DNA from 3 places in the Arthrobacter sp. TB 23 genome. Region 1 is predicted to be linked to each of the others. Evidence: riboswitches for the same ligand, from Rfam matches in the RefSeq annotation. Region 1 holds a riboswitch; each other region holds the start of a gene.
The links. A riboswitch is a leader RNA that binds a small molecule or an ion and turns the genes downstream of it on or off. The one in region 1 is predicted to bind cyclic di-AMP.
Positions count from the first base shown of each region.

Region 2: it holds a riboswitch for cyclic di-AMP, as region 1 does, so the genes downstream of both, B384_RS20805 (C40 family peptidase) here and B384_RS0114535 (NlpC/P60 family protein) in region 1, are expected to answer to the same signal.
Region 3: it holds a riboswitch for cyclic di-AMP, as region 1 does, so the genes downstream of both, B384_RS19605 (LysM peptidoglycan-binding domain-containing protein) here and B384_RS0114535 (NlpC/P60 family protein) in region 1, are expected to answer to the same signal.

Region 1 covers NZ_ALPM01000105.1:20,775-26,102, reverse strand. Annotated here, with positions in the region: gene mobA (molybdenum cofactor guanylyltransferase) at 1-430, opposite strand, end outside; gene B384_RS0114545 (HNH endonuclease) at 427-927, opposite strand; gene B384_RS0114540 (NlpC/P60 family protein) at 1,162-2,025, opposite strand; gene B384_RS0114535 (NlpC/P60 family protein) at 2,055-2,888, opposite strand; cyclic di-AMP (ydaO/yuaA leader) riboswitch at 2,894-3,057, opposite strand; gene B384_RS0114530 (M23 family metallopeptidase) at 3,183-3,851, opposite strand; cyclic di-AMP (ydaO/yuaA leader) riboswitch at 3,986-4,159, opposite strand; gene B384_RS0114525 (metal-dependent transcriptional regulator) at 4,298-5,005, opposite strand; gene serC (phosphoserine transaminase) at 5,254-5,328, shown strand, end outside.
Region 2 covers NZ_ALPM01000065.1:75,929-81,256, forward strand. Annotated here, with positions in the region: gene B384_RS0109785 (alpha/beta fold hydrolase) at 1-1,171, shown strand, start outside; gene B384_RS18470 (NAD-dependent epimerase/dehydratase family protein) at 1,168-2,172, shown strand; gene B384_RS20805 (C40 family peptidase) at 2,399-3,301, opposite strand; cyclic di-AMP (ydaO/yuaA leader) riboswitch at 3,305-3,481, opposite strand; gene B384_RS20810 (hypothetical protein) at 3,656-4,000, shown strand; gene mutM (bifunctional DNA-formamidopyrimidine glycosylase/DNA-(apurinic or apyrimidinic site) lyase) at 4,303-5,301, opposite strand; gene rnc (ribonuclease III) at 5,310-5,328, opposite strand, start outside.
Region 3 covers NZ_ALPM01000044.1:9,878-15,205, forward strand. Annotated here, with positions in the region: gene B384_RS0105980 (isopenicillin N synthase family dioxygenase) at 1-819, opposite strand, end outside; gene B384_RS0105985 (universal stress protein) at 992-1,423, opposite strand; gene B384_RS0105990 (VIT1/CCC1 transporter family protein) at 1,680-2,408, shown strand; cyclic di-AMP (ydaO/yuaA leader) riboswitch at 2,551-2,729, shown strand; gene B384_RS19605 (LysM peptidoglycan-binding domain-containing protein) at 2,732-3,631, shown strand; gene B384_RS0106000 (DsbA family protein) at 3,791-4,531, shown strand; gene B384_RS0106005 (cytochrome c biogenesis CcdA family protein) at 4,531-5,328, shown strand, end outside.

The DNA of each region.
Region 1 (5,328 bases):
CGGCCAGCGGCTGGTCCCGGCCGCCGTCGTGCGCCATCGCCGAGGAATCCGGACGATCGACCGCCGCTTTCAGAAGCGAAGGAATCGCCTCCGCGATGCGCGGCATGTCGCACGCCAGCACCAGCAGCCACGGTGTCGAGTCGTCCTGTAAATGGTCGACGGCGGCAGCCAGCGCCGCGGCCGGCCCGCCGAACGGTGGCGACTCGCGGACAAACTCGCGCGACACCGGTCGAGCCCGGAAGGTTGCGCCTTCGACGTCGTCTGGCCCGACGACGACGATCCGTCGTGCAGCTGCCGCGGCCTGACAGGTCAGGTCAAGCAGGCTTTGCCCCTTGTGCTCGAGATGGGCCTTGGGTGTACCTCCCAGGCGTGAGGATCTGCCACCCGAGAGCACTACGGCATTGAAGGCAACGGGTACCTGAGCGCTCAAGCGGCGCTCTCCGACCGGAGGAAGGCGCTCCACTGCGGGGCTGGCTTCTCGATCTCACGGAAGTGGTGGGATGGACCTCGGGGCGGTTGTGGGGTGACCCCCAGCTGCCACCCCAGAGAGGCGAGCGTCTTGTCACCCTTGTCGTTGTTGCACCTGAGGCAGCAGGCTACGAGGTTTTCCCAGCTGGAGTCCCCGCCGCGGGAGCGTGGATACACGTGATCGATGGTGGAGGCGCTTTTGCCGCAGTAGGCGCACAGATGGTTGTCGCGGCGCAGCACACCCCTGCGGGTGACCACAAGACTTTGCCGGTAGGGGATTTTCACGTACCGGTTCAGCAGGATGACCGAGGGGCGCCCGAGAATCTCATTGGGTCCGATGACCGGTTCCTCCCCTTCCGCGACGACGCTGGCTTTGCCGGCCAGCACAAGGACCAGCGCCCGGCGGAAGGTCACTACCGCCAGCGGCTCATATCCAGCATTCAGAACGAGAGTGCGCATGCACATTCCTCTTTGCCGATCAGGCCTCTACCCCTATCGCCGGGGTCGCAGGCCGAAATCCTGACTCCTTTTGAGTAAGGGTAGTTCGGCTGACGCTCGGTTAGCTAATTTTGATGGAGCTGGTCCACGCGTGTCGTCGCGGACCGATCGCCTTGACAGTCCGGGCGGCTGCCAGACGCACAAAAAGACCCGGAGGAAATTCCTCCGGGTCTTTTGTCGTCATGCGGGGTGTTCCTAGCCGCCGACGCGGATGAAGACTGGGCCCGAACCAAGGTCGGCTGGAGCGACCACAGTCTGGTTGCCGTTGAACCCACCGTGGACTGCCTGGCCGCCACCGATGTACACAGCGATGTGGGCCACTCCGGCTCCGCCATCTGTGTAGTAGATGAGGTCACCTGGGATGGCTTCGCCGGCGCTGACCGTGCGTCCGAGGGACAGGTACCCGGCTGGCCAGCCGTGGAAGTTGATCCCTGCTGCTGCCAGGGCGTTGCTCACCAGACGGGTGCAGTCCTGGGTGACTCCCAGCTGAGCCTGTGCTGCGGCCGCGATTGTTGCTGCCTTCCCTGAGGATGCGGCTGGGGCTTTCTGCGCGACGGGGGCCTCGGCTGCCGGAGCGGCCTGTGCTGGAGTGGTCCGGACGGGCGCTTCCGGCTCGACGTTCACTGCAGGTGTTACGGTAACCGGCTCTACGGTTTCGGGCTCAGCGGCCGGGGCCACGGCCGGAGCCTCTTCGATCTCCACAACGGTCTCAGCCTGAACAGTGACTGCTGGGGCTTCGACGACTGCTGGGGCTGCTACGGCTTTGACCGGGGTGCGGTTGAACGCAATGTCGGCGTCTGCGGGAGCTTCGACGGCGGCTGGAGCGGCCTGGATCTCCAGCGCGGAGGTCAGGGTGGTCCGTTCGGCTGATTCGAGGGAGAGCTCAGCAGCGTTGGCCGATACCCCACCGGTCAGGACAAGGCCTGATGCTGCGGCGATTACAGCTGCCTGACGGCCCATGCCGCCAGCGTTCTCGGTTACTGCTTTGGCCAGAGCCGAGAAGTTGGTGTTGTGGCGCTTATCGGCACGGTGACGTGCAATAGCTGTGCGAGTTGTCATTTTTGCGTTCTCCAGGGTTCGGTGTGGTCTTAGCTAACGCGGACGAAGCTAGCGCCGGGGAGGTCGGAAAGGGAATGGAGGTCGGTGTTCATGCCGTTCAGGCCACCGCTGATGACTTGGCCGTTTCCGACGTAGATGGCTACGTGGCCGGCGGTGATTACCAGGTCGCCCGCCGCTGGAGAGCCAACAACTGATCCGAAGGCGAAGAAATCGCCAGGCGCAATGTCGCCAACGGACTTGCCGACGGAGCGAAGTGCCTTCTCAACCATGGCGGTGCAGTCCTGCCCGACACCGATCTGGGAGTAGGCGGATCCGACCAGACCAGCGGCGATGTTACCGGAAGGGGCAGCCTTGGGGGCTGGCTTTTCGGCTGCGGGCGTCTGGGCTGGCGCAGCTGGTGCGACTACTGCTTCTGCTGCGGGCGCCTCAACTGGCGCTGCCTCGACTGGCGCTGCTTCCTGCACGGCGGGCTCTGCCACCATTTCGGCTACCGGCTCAGCGGCGGCTGTTATTGGCTCGATGACGTCGGCCTGCACCTCGACGACTGGAGCAGCTACGGCGGCGGGCGTCGCCGACACGGCTGCACGCTCGAAGGTGATCTCGGCGGTGGCGGGAGCGCTTACGGCGTCAGCCGTAGCAGCAATCGAGATCAGGGGGGTGGAGAGCTGAACGACACGCTCGGACTCACCGAACCCGTGGGCTGGCAGTCCGGCGGTCAGGACGAGCCCTGACGCTGCGACGATGACTGCTGCCTGGCGGCCGACGGAACCAGCGTTCGAGGAGACGGCGCTTGAGATGGCTGTCAGGGGGCTGGTGTGCGTACGGGCGGCCCTGTGGCGGCCCAGAGAAGAGCTAGTTGACACGTTCGATTGCCTCTCCCAATTGCCTGCGAGGTGAGCTGTCGGATTCGGATGGGAGTCACCCGGCCCTCTGATTCCCAGTGGAATCAGACGACTTAACCCCAAGGATTTCTTGCGAAATCCACTAATTGGTTCCCCCGCCTCTGCCATGCGAATTGTGCGAACGGAACCTCAGGCAGTGGCAGAGCTAGGCGATCTGCTCGAGGGTGCCAAACCTATTAGAATTTGGCACGAGATTGACGGTACATGAGATTGACCGCAATGTCACATTCCGGTCACGAAACGGTGTGTCCTTGGTTACAGCCAGCCCATGGGGTCCACGGCCTGACCGTCAACCATCACTTCAAAATGCAGGTGGCAGCCGGTGGATGCACCGGTACTACCGCTCTGGGCGACAACCTCACCGCGGTCCACTGACTGCCCCTCCTGGACACTGCTGGACGAGAGATGGTTGTACGTGGATTCGAGCCCGTTGCCGTGATCGATGACCACGCGGTTTCCACCGCCATAGGGGTGCCAGCTGGCAAAGGTGACAGTGCCGGACGCTGCCGCGAACACTTCAGTGCCGCACGAGCTGCTGAAGTCCTGACCTGAGTGGAGTTCCCCACCCAAACCGGTAATCGGGCTGACCCGGTAACCGAACGGGGACGTGACAATCAGCTTGTCCATGGGAGCTGACAGGGAGCCGCGGGCCGCTGCAGGTACAGCCGCTGAGTCTGCAGCGGTCATGATCTCGCTGAGCTTGGCGTCTGCGTCAAAGGTGCTCTGCAATGCGGTGCGGCTGAAGTCGACCAGCGCCGCGTCGGGAACGCTGATTTCCCGGGGCGCAACAGTCGCCTGCACGGTGGGCGCAACGGCTACGGCGGCCGCATTGTCGTCCTGCGGGGCCGTCCCCGCGGTGGTGGGTAGCGTAACGGTCAGCACCAGCCCGGACGCGGCTGCGGCGATGGCGAATTTTTGGCTCATCCCGGTGAGCGAAAAGTCGCCCCTGACCCGGGTTGCTCGTCGTCGTCGTTCGAGTCGTTGCGCGTCCCGAGGACGCACGGCAGGTACTGGGGCGCCGGCACGGCGGCGTCCCGAAGCATGGTGCTTCGACAAAGGGTCCCTTTCGTATATGCCTGCGAAGTTAGCTGTCGGATTCGAGTTCGGGAAGAAACTCGGCCCTGACCGGTCCGCCGAAGCAGCACCGCGTCCGGACTTCACCCCAAGGCGGCTTATCAGCCGCCGTCTGATGGGTCCTCCGCCCCTGTCACGGGTCTCAGCATCCAAATCCGCTGACAGGGTTAGGCGTGCGGTTTGGATAACGCTGATGTATCAACGTCAGCTTTCCATCATCCACGACCAGAAGCAAAAGAGATACGTTCGTTATCTTTTCCTGTGGATAACTTGCGGCAATATTGTGCCGTGGAGGGTTAGAGAGCCGGCCCGGCGACCGACACGAACACGTGTGCGGCGACCTCCGGCGGGAGCTCCAGCGCGCCCTCGATACCCTCGACCCTGACCGACACATAGTCGCCGGCCGCCTGCACGCCGATGACCGTTCCGGGCCGCAACCCACCCTCATCGAGTTGGGAGAGCAGTTCCGGGTCCACCTGAATGGGCTCGGCCAGCCGGACAAGGGTAATCACTGACCCCTGAGGATTGGCGCCGATCACCGACAGGAGGCTGCGGACACCGTCGGTGAAGCCCTGGGTTGGCGGGCCGCCCAGGGCCTCAAGCCCCGGAATAGGGTTGCCGTATGGAGACTCGGTGGGCTTTCCCAGCAGCTCGTACAACCGCTGTTCAACCCGCTCGCTCATCACGTGCTCCCAGCGGCAGGCCTCTTCGTGGACATAAGCCCAATCCAGGCCAATCACGTCGGAGAGGAGACGTTCGGCGAGGCGGTGCTTGCGCATCACCCCGATGGCGCGACGGCGGCCAAGGTCAGTGAATTCGAGGTGGCGATCGCCCGAGACGATCACCAGCCCGTCGCGCTCCATCCGGCCGATGGTCTGGGAGACGGTAGGACCGGAATGGCGGAGCCGTTCAGCGATCCGGGCGCGGAGGGCAACAATGTTTTCCTCCTCCAGTTCCAGGATGGTCCGCAGATACATCTCAGTGGTATCGATGAGGTCCGTCATGCGGTTCAGCTCCTAGGCACTGGTGCGGGATGGAACAGCGGGCAGCTTTCGCGGTGGGAGCGCGGCACATATCGCCAGCGCCGAACACAAGTTCTACGCTCACCAAGGTTAACCCATTTACCAGAGGCCGCGGCAATCAGCGGCAACCGGGTGCCCGGTCGGGGCATGTTCACAAATGCCGCCAGGGCCGGGTAGTGCGGCAGAATGTATCCCGTCTTGTGTCGCACGCTTACCCCCTTGGAGAGACCATGAGCATTTCCCCGGACCAATTGATCCCCGCTGGCCTCCTTCCCGCCGACGGGCGTTTCGGAGCCGGCCCGTCG
Region 2 (5,328 bases), on a different contig from region 1:
TCCCGATGCCGACGCGGCCATCCTCTTCACCTCGGGTTCCACCGGCCCGGCCAAGGGTGTCGTCTACACCCATCGGCGGCTCGCAGCGATGCGGGATACCCTGGCCCAGACCTTCAACATTCGACCCGGCGACGGGCTGGTGGCAGGGTTCGCGCCGTTCGCGTTGCTGGGTCCAGCCCTGGGGACGACGTCAATCACTCCCCACATGGACGTCACCAAACCGAAAACTCTATCCGCGGCGGCTCTTGCAGACGCCGTCGCCGCCATCCATGCGACCACCGTGTTTGCGTCTCCAGCGGCCCTTCGAAACATTCTCGCCACCCAGGGAGAACTCACTGACCAGCACCGGGCGGCATTGGCCGGTGTTTCGCTGCTGCTTTCGGCCGGGGCTCCCGTGCCGTCACGGTTGCTGACCGAGCTGCTGGGTATTCTTCCCGGGGCATCGCTGCACACGCCCTACGGCATGACCGAAGCGTTGCCCGTGACCGACGTCGACCTCGGGTTGATCCTCTCGGCCGAAGCCGATGCAGCAGCCGGGAATGTGGTTGGCGCTGGGAACGGCGTCTGTGTGGGCAGAGCTGTCTCGGGCGCAGAGATCACCGTTAGTCCCCTCAATCAGGAGGGTACCGCCGACGGCGACCCCACCACCGATGCCGGTATCACTGGGGAAATCCTCGTCCACGCTCCTCACGTCAAAGAGCGTTACCACCGGTTGTGGATGACTCAGCGTGTGAGCTCTCGCTGCGGCGGCTGGCACCGCACCGGAGATGTGGGCCATTTCGACGGCGACGGCAGGCTCTGGGTCGAGGGCAGACTCCCCCACATCGTGACTGCGTCGACGGGTGTTGTGACCCCGGTCGGGGTGGAACAGGCGCTGGAATCGGTCGACGTCGTCGGGCTGGCCGCGGTGGTTGGTGTTGGTCCGGCAGGCACCCAGGCGGTCGTTGCAGTGGTTGAGACCATTCCCCCGGTCAAGAAGCCTGGCCTGGCCGGAGCTGAGCTGGCGGCTCAGGCACGGAATGCGGCCCGGTCCGTCGGCGTGGAGTTGTCGGCAGTGTTGGCGGTCCCGTCGTTGCCCACCGACATCAGGCACAACGCGAAGATTGACCGGACAGCGGTTGCGGTGTGGGCTGCCGGGGTGCTCGCCGGCGGCCGGGTCGGCAAGCTGTGAGGGTTCTCGTCACCGGTGCCAGCGGGATGCTGGGCCGGGTAACAGCCACGCTCCTCCAGGCGCAGGGTCACGCGGTCAGGACGTTTCAGCGGCGCCCATCCGGTCTGGCTGGCGTTGAAGACAGTCTCGGATCGATCACCGACCAGACGGCAATCCATCGCGCTGTGCAGGGCATGGATGCGGTGGTGCACCTCGCGGCGAAGGTTTCCTTCGCGGGTGCTGCGGTTGACTTCGAGGCAATCAATGTGGAGGGCACCCGTGTCCTGCTCGAAGAGTCGCGCGCGGCCGGTGTGCGCGACTTCGTCTTCATTTCCTCGCCGTCGGTGGCGCACGTGGGTGAGGCACTCGTGGGTCAAGGTGCCACTGAGGCCACTCCGGCTCTGGTGCGCGGCAATTACGCGCAGACCAAGGCCAAAGCCGAACTGCTCGCGTTGGACGCCAACAGCGAAAGTTTCAGGGTGGCAGCGGTCCGTCCCCACATTGTGTGGGGTCCCGGTGACACGCAGCTGGTTGAACGGGTGCTGGAGCGTGCGCGTGCCGGGCGCCTGCCGTTCCTTGACGCCGGCACCGCCCTGGTCGACACCACCTACGTGGATAACGCCGCCGCAGCGATCGGCGCAGCCTTGAGCGGCATGGATCGGTTGGCTGGACAAGCTGTGGTGGTCACCAATGGTGAGCCCCGCCCGATCGGTGAATTGATCGCCGGAATCTGCCGGGCCGGAGGGGTTCAGCCGCCGCGGTGGGCCGTTCCTGGCGGTGTGGCACGGGTCGCGGGATCCCTGGTGGAATTCCTCTGGCAGCGCGGCGGGATCGAGAGTGAACCGCCGATGACCCGTTTCCTTGCGGAGCAACTATCGACTGCACACTGGTTTGATCAGCGCAGGACCCGCGAGTTGCTCGATTGGACGCCTACGGTGTCAGTGGATGAAGGTCTGGCCCGCCTGGCACAGCATTACCAGGGGAACCAGCATTACCAGGGGAACCAGGCTTCCCTCTCCTAGCGATCCATCGGAGCGTGGAGACGTCCCTGACTGTCAGTTCGTCCCCAGGTGAGCTGGCTCGGTGGTGGCACGCAGTTTTCCGTTGTCGTATCTTGACCCGTCGGTTGCCTCGGTGTCATTGGCTTGCCCTATCGGGGACCAAAGCGTCCGGAAAGCACGAATGCGCCACCGGATTTCTCCGATGACGCATTCGGGTGCTGACAACCGTACCGCTGACGCGGAGGGTTTAGAGGGTGTAGTACCCAACCAGTGGCATGGCGCTGACCGCGTGGACCAGGGTGCCCTGGCTCGGGTTCAGTGCGCTGACCATCTGGCCGCCACCGATGTAGATGCCGATGTGTCCGCCGCCGTTCTGGACGACAAGGTCGCCGGGCTGAGGGTTGCTGGTGGGGGTCAGCGCGCCCATCTGTGCCTGGCTGGTGCGGGGCAGGTCGATGCCGTGCTGAGCGTAGACCCACTGCACGAAGCCCGAGCAGTCCCAGCCGCCTGGCGAGGTGCCGCCGTAGACGTAGGGGGAGCCAACGAGGCCCTGTGCTGTTCCGGCGATCCCTGCGCTGGAAACCTGTCCGCCGGTGGATGCTGCTCCCATTGGCTGGATGGTCTCGGAAGCGGTGGTGATGCCCAGGGTGCTGGTTTCGGCAGGCGCCGGAGCGGCTGCTGGTGCAGCAACTGGGGCGGGAGCAGCAGCCGGAGCTGGTGCTGCAGCCGGTGCTGGTGCTGGTGCTGATACCTGAGTGGCCTGGCCGGCGTTGCCGGACAGTGAGATGACGTCACCTGGGTAGATGATCGAATCCCAGCCGAGACCGTTCGAGGCGAAGATGGCCTCGATGCTGACGCCGTAGGTGCTGGCGATGCTGCCCAGAGTATCTCCGGACTGAACGGTGTGAGTGGTGGAGCTGGCGGCGGTCGTCTGGGCAACTGGTGCGGAGACGGCGGCCGGGGCGCTGACGTTGACTTCGCCTGCAGCGTTGGCTGGGAGTCCGGCGCTGAACATCAAACCTGATGCGGCGACGACTACAGCTGCTGGACGACCGATGGCGCCAGCGTGAGAGCTAACTGCCTTGGAAACGGTCTGCATGGCGCTTGGTGGGGTTGCACGATGGCGCGCGATATAACGGTTCTTGGACATGATGTTGCCTCTCCCAATGCCTGCGAAGTTAGCTGTCGGATTCGGATGGGAGCCACCCGGGCGCTGTGCGCCTTCACCCCTAGGTCGTCTGGCGACGACCACTACTACTGGTTCCCCCGCTTCTGCCTGATGTGTGCGAACGGACCTTACGACGGCGGCAGAATTAGGCAATCTGTCGAAAGGACGCTGAGTTGAACGGAACCCGACGTGCGGTCCACTGTACATTTCGTGGTCCGGGTTTGTCACATTTAGGTTACGGCGGCAGTATGCTGTTGGATGTCCCAGGTCGGGGCGCGGGTCCGACCGTGGAGGGCTGAGGCAATCCAACACGACCTGCAGGAATTCCGCCGGGGCGTGAACGAGCATCGAATAGGTGACACGGAGAATCCGTGCTCGACCGGTGGTGAGCAGGTTCCATCGGCGGCGGTCTTCGGCGAATTCGGCGGGACCACTGTGATGGTTGCGTCCGCCGGCTTCGATGCCCAGCTGTCCTTCGACGAACAGATCAAGCCGTCCCACACCCTTGATGTACACCTGTGTTTGGACGCTGAGTCCTGCGCGGCGCAGGTGGGTGACGCTCACATGGAACCACGATGGTGGACGCAGCACCCAGAGGTTTCGTTGCGCTGCGGCACTGATCCAGGCCGGTTCAGCTTTGACACACGTTGCAGTGAGCAGACTCCCAGTGATGCCGGGTAGCGCAAAGACTCCTGGCCCTGGGTTTACCACCTCACCCTTCACGAGGGCTGCGCAAAGGTGAACGGATCCCAGACCGGCGCGGGTGGGTTCCCTACGGCGTGCCACGCCGCCTGGTTCTTGCAGTGTCTTGACTGTGTCCATGCCCAATGGTTGCCCTCTTTGGGGGTGTCAGTGCGGCGTCACCCGTTCTATGTGGGTAAGTCTCCTTGGTGGAGCGGGAGTGGGACTGGGGCTAGTGGGCAACGTGTCACGGGTGAGCTGCGAGGGAGTGCTGAGCCAAGGATCCCGGCTGCAGGGATGTCCTACCAGCGGCCGTTGCGGGGCTTCGGCTGACACCGCGGGCAGCTGAACGACGAACGGTTCATAAACATCTCGCGGCGGATCAGCGAAAGGCTGTCAAAGAGCGGGTCGGCGGCGCAGCGGGTACAGGGTTCGCCCTCGCGGCCGTAGGCGTTGAGGGAACGTTCAAAGTAACCGGAGCTGCCGTTGACATTCACATAGAGTGAGTCAAAGCTGGTGCCGCCAGCGTCGAGCGCCCGCAGCATCACATCACGGCAGGCATCAATCAGCCGTAGGGCGTCGGCCCGGCGCATGACATCCGTGGGGCGGGCATAGTGGACTTTGGCTGCCCACAGCGCTTCGTCAGCGTAGATGTTGCCGATTCCCGATACCAATCCCTGGTCCAGTAGCGCTCGTTTAATTCCGGTCCTGCGTCGCCGGAGCTTTGCGAAGAAGTCATCGAAGGAGAACGCCGGATCCAGTGGATCGCGGGCTATGTGAGAAGCCTCAATCGGGATCAGCGGCAGTGGACTCTCCCCCAGCCCACCCGGATGGCCGTCTGTGGTCGACACCATCGACGTCACAAAGAGGCCGCCGAAAATACGCTGATCAACAAACCGAAGCTCCTGCGGCAGGGGTCCGGCATCAGGATCGTCGACAGCCGACAGGGTGAGCCTGACCCGCAAGTGCTTTTCCTCGGGCAAGCCTGCGTCTTTGACCAGCAGCTGGCCGCTCATACCCAGGTGAGCCATCAGGGCCACTGGCGCGACACCACTCGTGCCACCACTCGTGGCAGTCCCACCAGCCTCGGCCGGAGGTGCCAACGGCATCCACAGGAACTTTCCCCGCCGCACCACGTCCAGCACCCGGGCTCCCACCAGATTGCCGGCGAAGTCCTCGGCGCCCAGCCCATGACGGCGGATGGAGCGGACATCAAGGATGTCGACGTCGTCAATGGTTCGTCCCAACACCCAGCGGGCGAGGCCGCGACGCACCACCTCAACCTCGGGAAGTTCAGGCATGGTACGGCTTAGGCTGACTCGGCCGGA
Region 3 (5,328 bases), on a different contig from region 1:
GAAGAAGGGCAGGGAAATCCTGTCGGTTCCGGTACCAGGTGAGATGACACGGTGCAGTGTCGCTTTGAGGTAGCCGTTTGTCGCCAATTCGAGCATTTCACCGATGTTGACCACGAACGTTCCAGGGACCTGAGGTACGTCGATCCACTCTCCTTGGTATTCGACCTGGAGTCCGCCCTTTCCCGGTTCCACCAGGAGCAGCGTGAGCACTCCGCCGTCGCGGTGCGACCCGACGCCTTGTTTCGGCTCGTTGCCGGACTCCCCCGGGTAACGCACGATTTTCAGCATCGGGAAGGCGCTTGAACCAAAGGCTTCATCGAAACTGTCCTCCGGTGCACCGAGAGACACGGCAAGCGCCCGTAAAAGGTCGAGGGAAATGGCACTCAGTCGCTGAGTCCACTCAGAGACGATCTTCCGCATCTCGGGCAATTCAGCCGGCCACAAATTGGGGCCTTCCAACCGCCAGTAGTCAGCGACCCCTGCCGCCGGTTCCACAGCGTTGCGCTCGACGCCAATGTCGATCTGCTCTCGCCAGTCCACCGCCCGATCAGTCAATTCGGCGCCCATCCTGGTGTAGCCACGAAACTGGGGGCTATGAACGTTCTCCAGCTCCAGTTTTTGCTCCTCCGACAAGTCGAAGAAGCGCCTGGAGGTAGCGAGCATGGCGTCAGTGAGCTCCTGCGGGATGCCATGACCTGCCAGGTACAGGAATCCGACCTCGTGCATCGCATTGCGCAGATCGTCCCGGAAGTCCGATGCCTCCTCGGGCCCTGCGTTCAGCTGAGAGTAATCCAGGACGGGCAGTGATTCGAGTGACAAGTTCTTATAGTCCTTTACAACGCGTTTCGGAAACCGAAGTCCGTATCCGCTTCAATGTTACGACTCAAGCCGAAGAGACGAACGATCCCGTTGCGAAGTATGTCGATCTGACTTTGTGGCCGTGCGCAGTCCTCGTTTCAGCCCAGGCCGCAGCTTGGGAGCTGCAGTGAAATCAGGAGGCGGTCTTCACGACGAGCACGTCACAGGGTGCGTTATGTACGACACTCCACGCAACGCTTCCCAGAACCCGTCGAAGCCCCTTCATTCCCACGTTACCTACCACCAGCAATTGGGCACCGACACGCTCGGCTTCCTCGATGAGGACATCCTGCGGCTTGCCCCGCCCCGCAGCGGGGCGCACCTTCACGGAAGGGTGTTGTTCGCGCAGTTTCACTGCAACCTGCTCGGCCAACTTGAGAGCCTGCTCAGCATCATCCAGTATCCAAGTGTCGTTGCCGATATGGACAACTTCCGTGTTACCCGTAATGTGCGCGCTGACCACCACAAGTTCTGCATCGAGGCCTTCGGCAAGAGTCGCGGCGCGCGAGGCTGCCTTGTACGCGGTCTCGCTTCCATCCACACCAACAATCACACTTCCGGTCATGACGTTTCCTCCTCGAACTTCGAACCGCAATTGCGGTATGTGGTGCCTACTTGGTTCGCTTACCTTACTCGGTCAAAGAATCCCATGCCTCTTCGCCGACGCCCGGAACAAAACGGCCGGCGCGGTGACTATTGCAAGCCCCTTTCAGCGCCGCAGTGGATCACAGCGAATTCGGTCGAGGTCACCCGAATCGGAATCCCGACAGGAGAGTCGATCCTTACTGGTGTACTGGCTCGTGGAGGCCTAGATTACGGGCATGACTAGTTCTCCCGTACCAGGCACGCATAGTGACGAACCCCATGACAACACCATCCATGGCAGGCTCAATTGGCTTCGAGCGGGTGTGCTTGGAGCCAATGATGGGATTGTCTCGGTCGCTGCCCTCGTCGTCGGAGTTGCGGGAGCGACAACGGCAACCCCCGTGATTCTTGCCGCTGGCATTGCCGGTCTTGTCGGCGGTGCGATATCCATGGCCCTCGGAGAGTATGTGTCCGTGAGTAGTCAGAAAGACAGCCAGCAGGCCCTCATCGCCAAGGAACGCCTTGAGCTTGAAACCGAGCCTGAAGCGGAACTTGCGGAGCTGGCCGGGATCTACGAATCGAAGGGGCTTAGCCGGGACACAGCCCATCAGGTGGCAGTGGAACTCACCAAACACGATGCCCTGGGGGCCCATCTCGAAGCTGAACTCGGATTGCGCGAGGACGCCGTGGCGAGCCCGCTAGCTGCTGCGGCCGCATCTGCGCTGGCCTTCACCCTTGGCGCGATCCTGCCCCTGCTGACGATTCTTCTGTTTCCAGAGGAAACTCGTGTCCTCGCGACCTTCGTCGCAGTCCTGATTGCCCTCGCCGTAACCGGCTACGGAAGCGCACGGATTGGCGGCAACCCGGCGACGCGCCCAACCGTAAGGATCGTTCTTGGCGGCGCGCTGGCATTGGCAGCCACCTTCCTTATCGGGTCACTCCTGGGCACCACGGGAGTGGTCTGACGCTCCACTGATGCCTGGGAATCGCTCTCTCTTCATTGAGGTTGCCAACCAGGGAGGCGCCGTCAGTGTAAATGTTTGTACATTTAGTTTTTCCGAGTAGGTTTAATCCAGTGCCCCACTGAAGGTGGGGCTTATCGAGGCCTTTTACCGAACCCAGCCAAAGGCCTTGGTCCTTTAGATAGGAAGGCTGGGGCGGGGAAACCACAGGTGGGTTCTTTAGGAACCCTTGGGGTGAAGCCGGGCGGGGCGTTTGTCCTCGTGCGGCCGGGTGTCTCCCATCCGAATCCGACAGCTCACCTCGTAGGTATAGGGAGAGATTATCCATGTCATCAAATGCTGTGCGCGCCCGACATCGCGCCGATACGAAAAGCCGTTCGATTCTTCTCCTCAGCAGGCAAGCCGTCCTGCCTCAGGGGGGACCCAAGATCGCCGCGCTTGTGGTTGCTTCAGGAATGCTTGCGGCGGGAGCAAGCCCCGCCCACGCTTCGGCGATCGCCCACCCGGCGCAGGATCACACCGTTTCATCGTTCTCATCGGCTGCTTCACCAGTCGAAGTGGAGGCGAGCCCCACCGATCAAGGCACTGCGTACACCGTGAAGTCAGGTGATTCGCTGGGCGCTATCAGCGTTCAGACAGGTGTGGCGTTGCACAAGCTGCTGAGCCTAAACCAGCTCACCGTCGCGTCAATCATCTACCCGGGAAACACCATCGTGCTGTCCGAGGAGTCGAATGCCGTGACTGCTGCACCGGTTGACTCTGGCTCCGCAGCCTCGTCATCAGCGGTTTCGAACTTTAGCGTGAGTACACAAAGTGCATCGATCAGTCCCCTGAGTAACCGGGTGAGCAGCGAGTCAGGAAATATCTGGGATTCCTCGGACGCTCCCCAGAGCGGTACTGCCAACAGCCGTATTCTTGCCTTCGCCAACACGCAGTTGGGCGCTATTCAGGACTGCACCGTCCTGGGCGAAGGGGCATTGCGAGCCGCCGGGGCGATGGGGGTGGGAGACGAGTCCCCTGAGTCCTTGATGGCCTTCGCTACTCCGGTATCAGATCCCCAGCCCGGCGACTTCGTCTACTACGCCGACGGCGGGATGGGCTTTTCACACAACGCCGTCTACCTCGGCGACGGACGAGCCATCCACAGCGGCTGGAACGGTAACCAGACCGTTGAGGAATCCGTCAATGTGGGTTCCGGTCCTGTCTATTACCGGGTCAACATCTAGTTATCCAACGCCGCTGGCGGGTCTCAGACCTCGCTGACAGCGGTGTTTCTCGGACGCGCCCGGACACCAGATCCGACAAACAGGGATCTGGTGTCCGGGTGAATCCCCCTTTTCCTCCCCTTGTGCCTCCCCAGGGGCGCACGACGCCAGGAGTAATGAATGCCACAAGAATCTGATCAACGAACCGCGGGTGTTCGATCGGCCACCCTCATCGCTGCCCTGCTTGTCGCCGCGCTCATCCTGATTATTGGTTTGATCGCTTCCCAGCGAGCCTCCTCCCCCGTTTCAGATGGATCAGGAACAGACGTCGCAGAGGAATCCGGCGGCCGGGAGGAAGAAAAGTTCGATTTATCCCGGCGCATCGCCGACGACCCGTTAGCAATGGGTGAGGTCGACGCCCCCGTTGTTCTGGTCGAATACGCCGATTACAGATGCCCGTTCTGCGGGGTTTTCTCGCGCGAGACATTGCCGGCGTTGGTTGAGCAGTATGTTGCTAGCGGAGAACTAAGGATTGAGTGGCGAGATTTACCTGTTTTCGGAACTGAGTCTCTTGATGCTGCAGTTGCCGGCCGGGCAGCAGGGGAACAGGATAGGTTCTGGGAGTTCAATAAGGCCGTCTTCGCTGCGGCCCCCGACCGCGGACACATCAGCCTCCCGCGCGAGGAGCTGATCCGCATCGCAGAAGAAGTTGGGGTAGCCGACATCACGGCGTTCACAGCGGATCTGGACTCGGAGGAGCTCAATCAGGCTGTTCAAACCGACGCTGAGGAAGCCGCAGCCCTGGGAGCTACCGGAACACCCTTGTTTCTGGTGAACGACATCCCCATCTCGGGCGCCCAACCAGTAGAAGTATTTGAACAAGCCATTGAGACTGTGCTGGCAGAAACCAGTCCCCAGTAATGCTAATCGGATACAGCGGGGCGTTCCTCGGTGGTCTCCTCACCCTCCTCAGTCCGTGCTCAGCATTGTTGCTGCCAGCATTCTTCGCGTATGCCTTCAGCACAAAACGGCAACTGGTCGGCCGGACCATGCTCTTCTACGCAGGATTGTTGTGCATCCTCGTACCCCTGGGGGTCTTCGCTGGCACCCTGGGGTCCCTCGTCACCACTGACCGACACATTCTCATCGGGCTCGCAGCCACCCTCATGATCGTTTTGGGTCTCATTCAGATCCTCGGTGTCCGCCTACCGGCATTCATCCGCACCCGGTCCGCGACTGTCGGTTCCGGCGGTTCCGTCTTCGTCCTCGGATTGGCGTACGGGGTCGCAGGAGCCTGCACCGGACCCATCCTTGGGTCAATTCTTACCGTCGCCGCAGCTGGCAGCAACGCCGTCTACGGCGGAATTCTGCTCGCCATCTATGCACTGGGAATGGCAGTCCCGCTGTTCTTCCTCGCTGCGCTGTGGGACCGCCTCGGTGTTTCCGGACGTCGGTGGCTTCGTCCCCGCCCTGTAACCATCGGACGGTGGTCCAACACCTGGATTATGGTGATCTCTGGCTCCCTTTCGATCGGCATCGGAATCTTCCTCATCGCCACAGACGGAACAGCGAGTCTGGGTGGGATCCTTTCCGTTACTGACCAGTTTGCCCTCGAGAACGCGGTACGTACCTTCGCGGACTCAATCCCCGACGTAGCTGTCATGCTGTTAATTCTCATGCTCCTCACCGCAACCGGCGCCATCTACTTACGCCGGCGC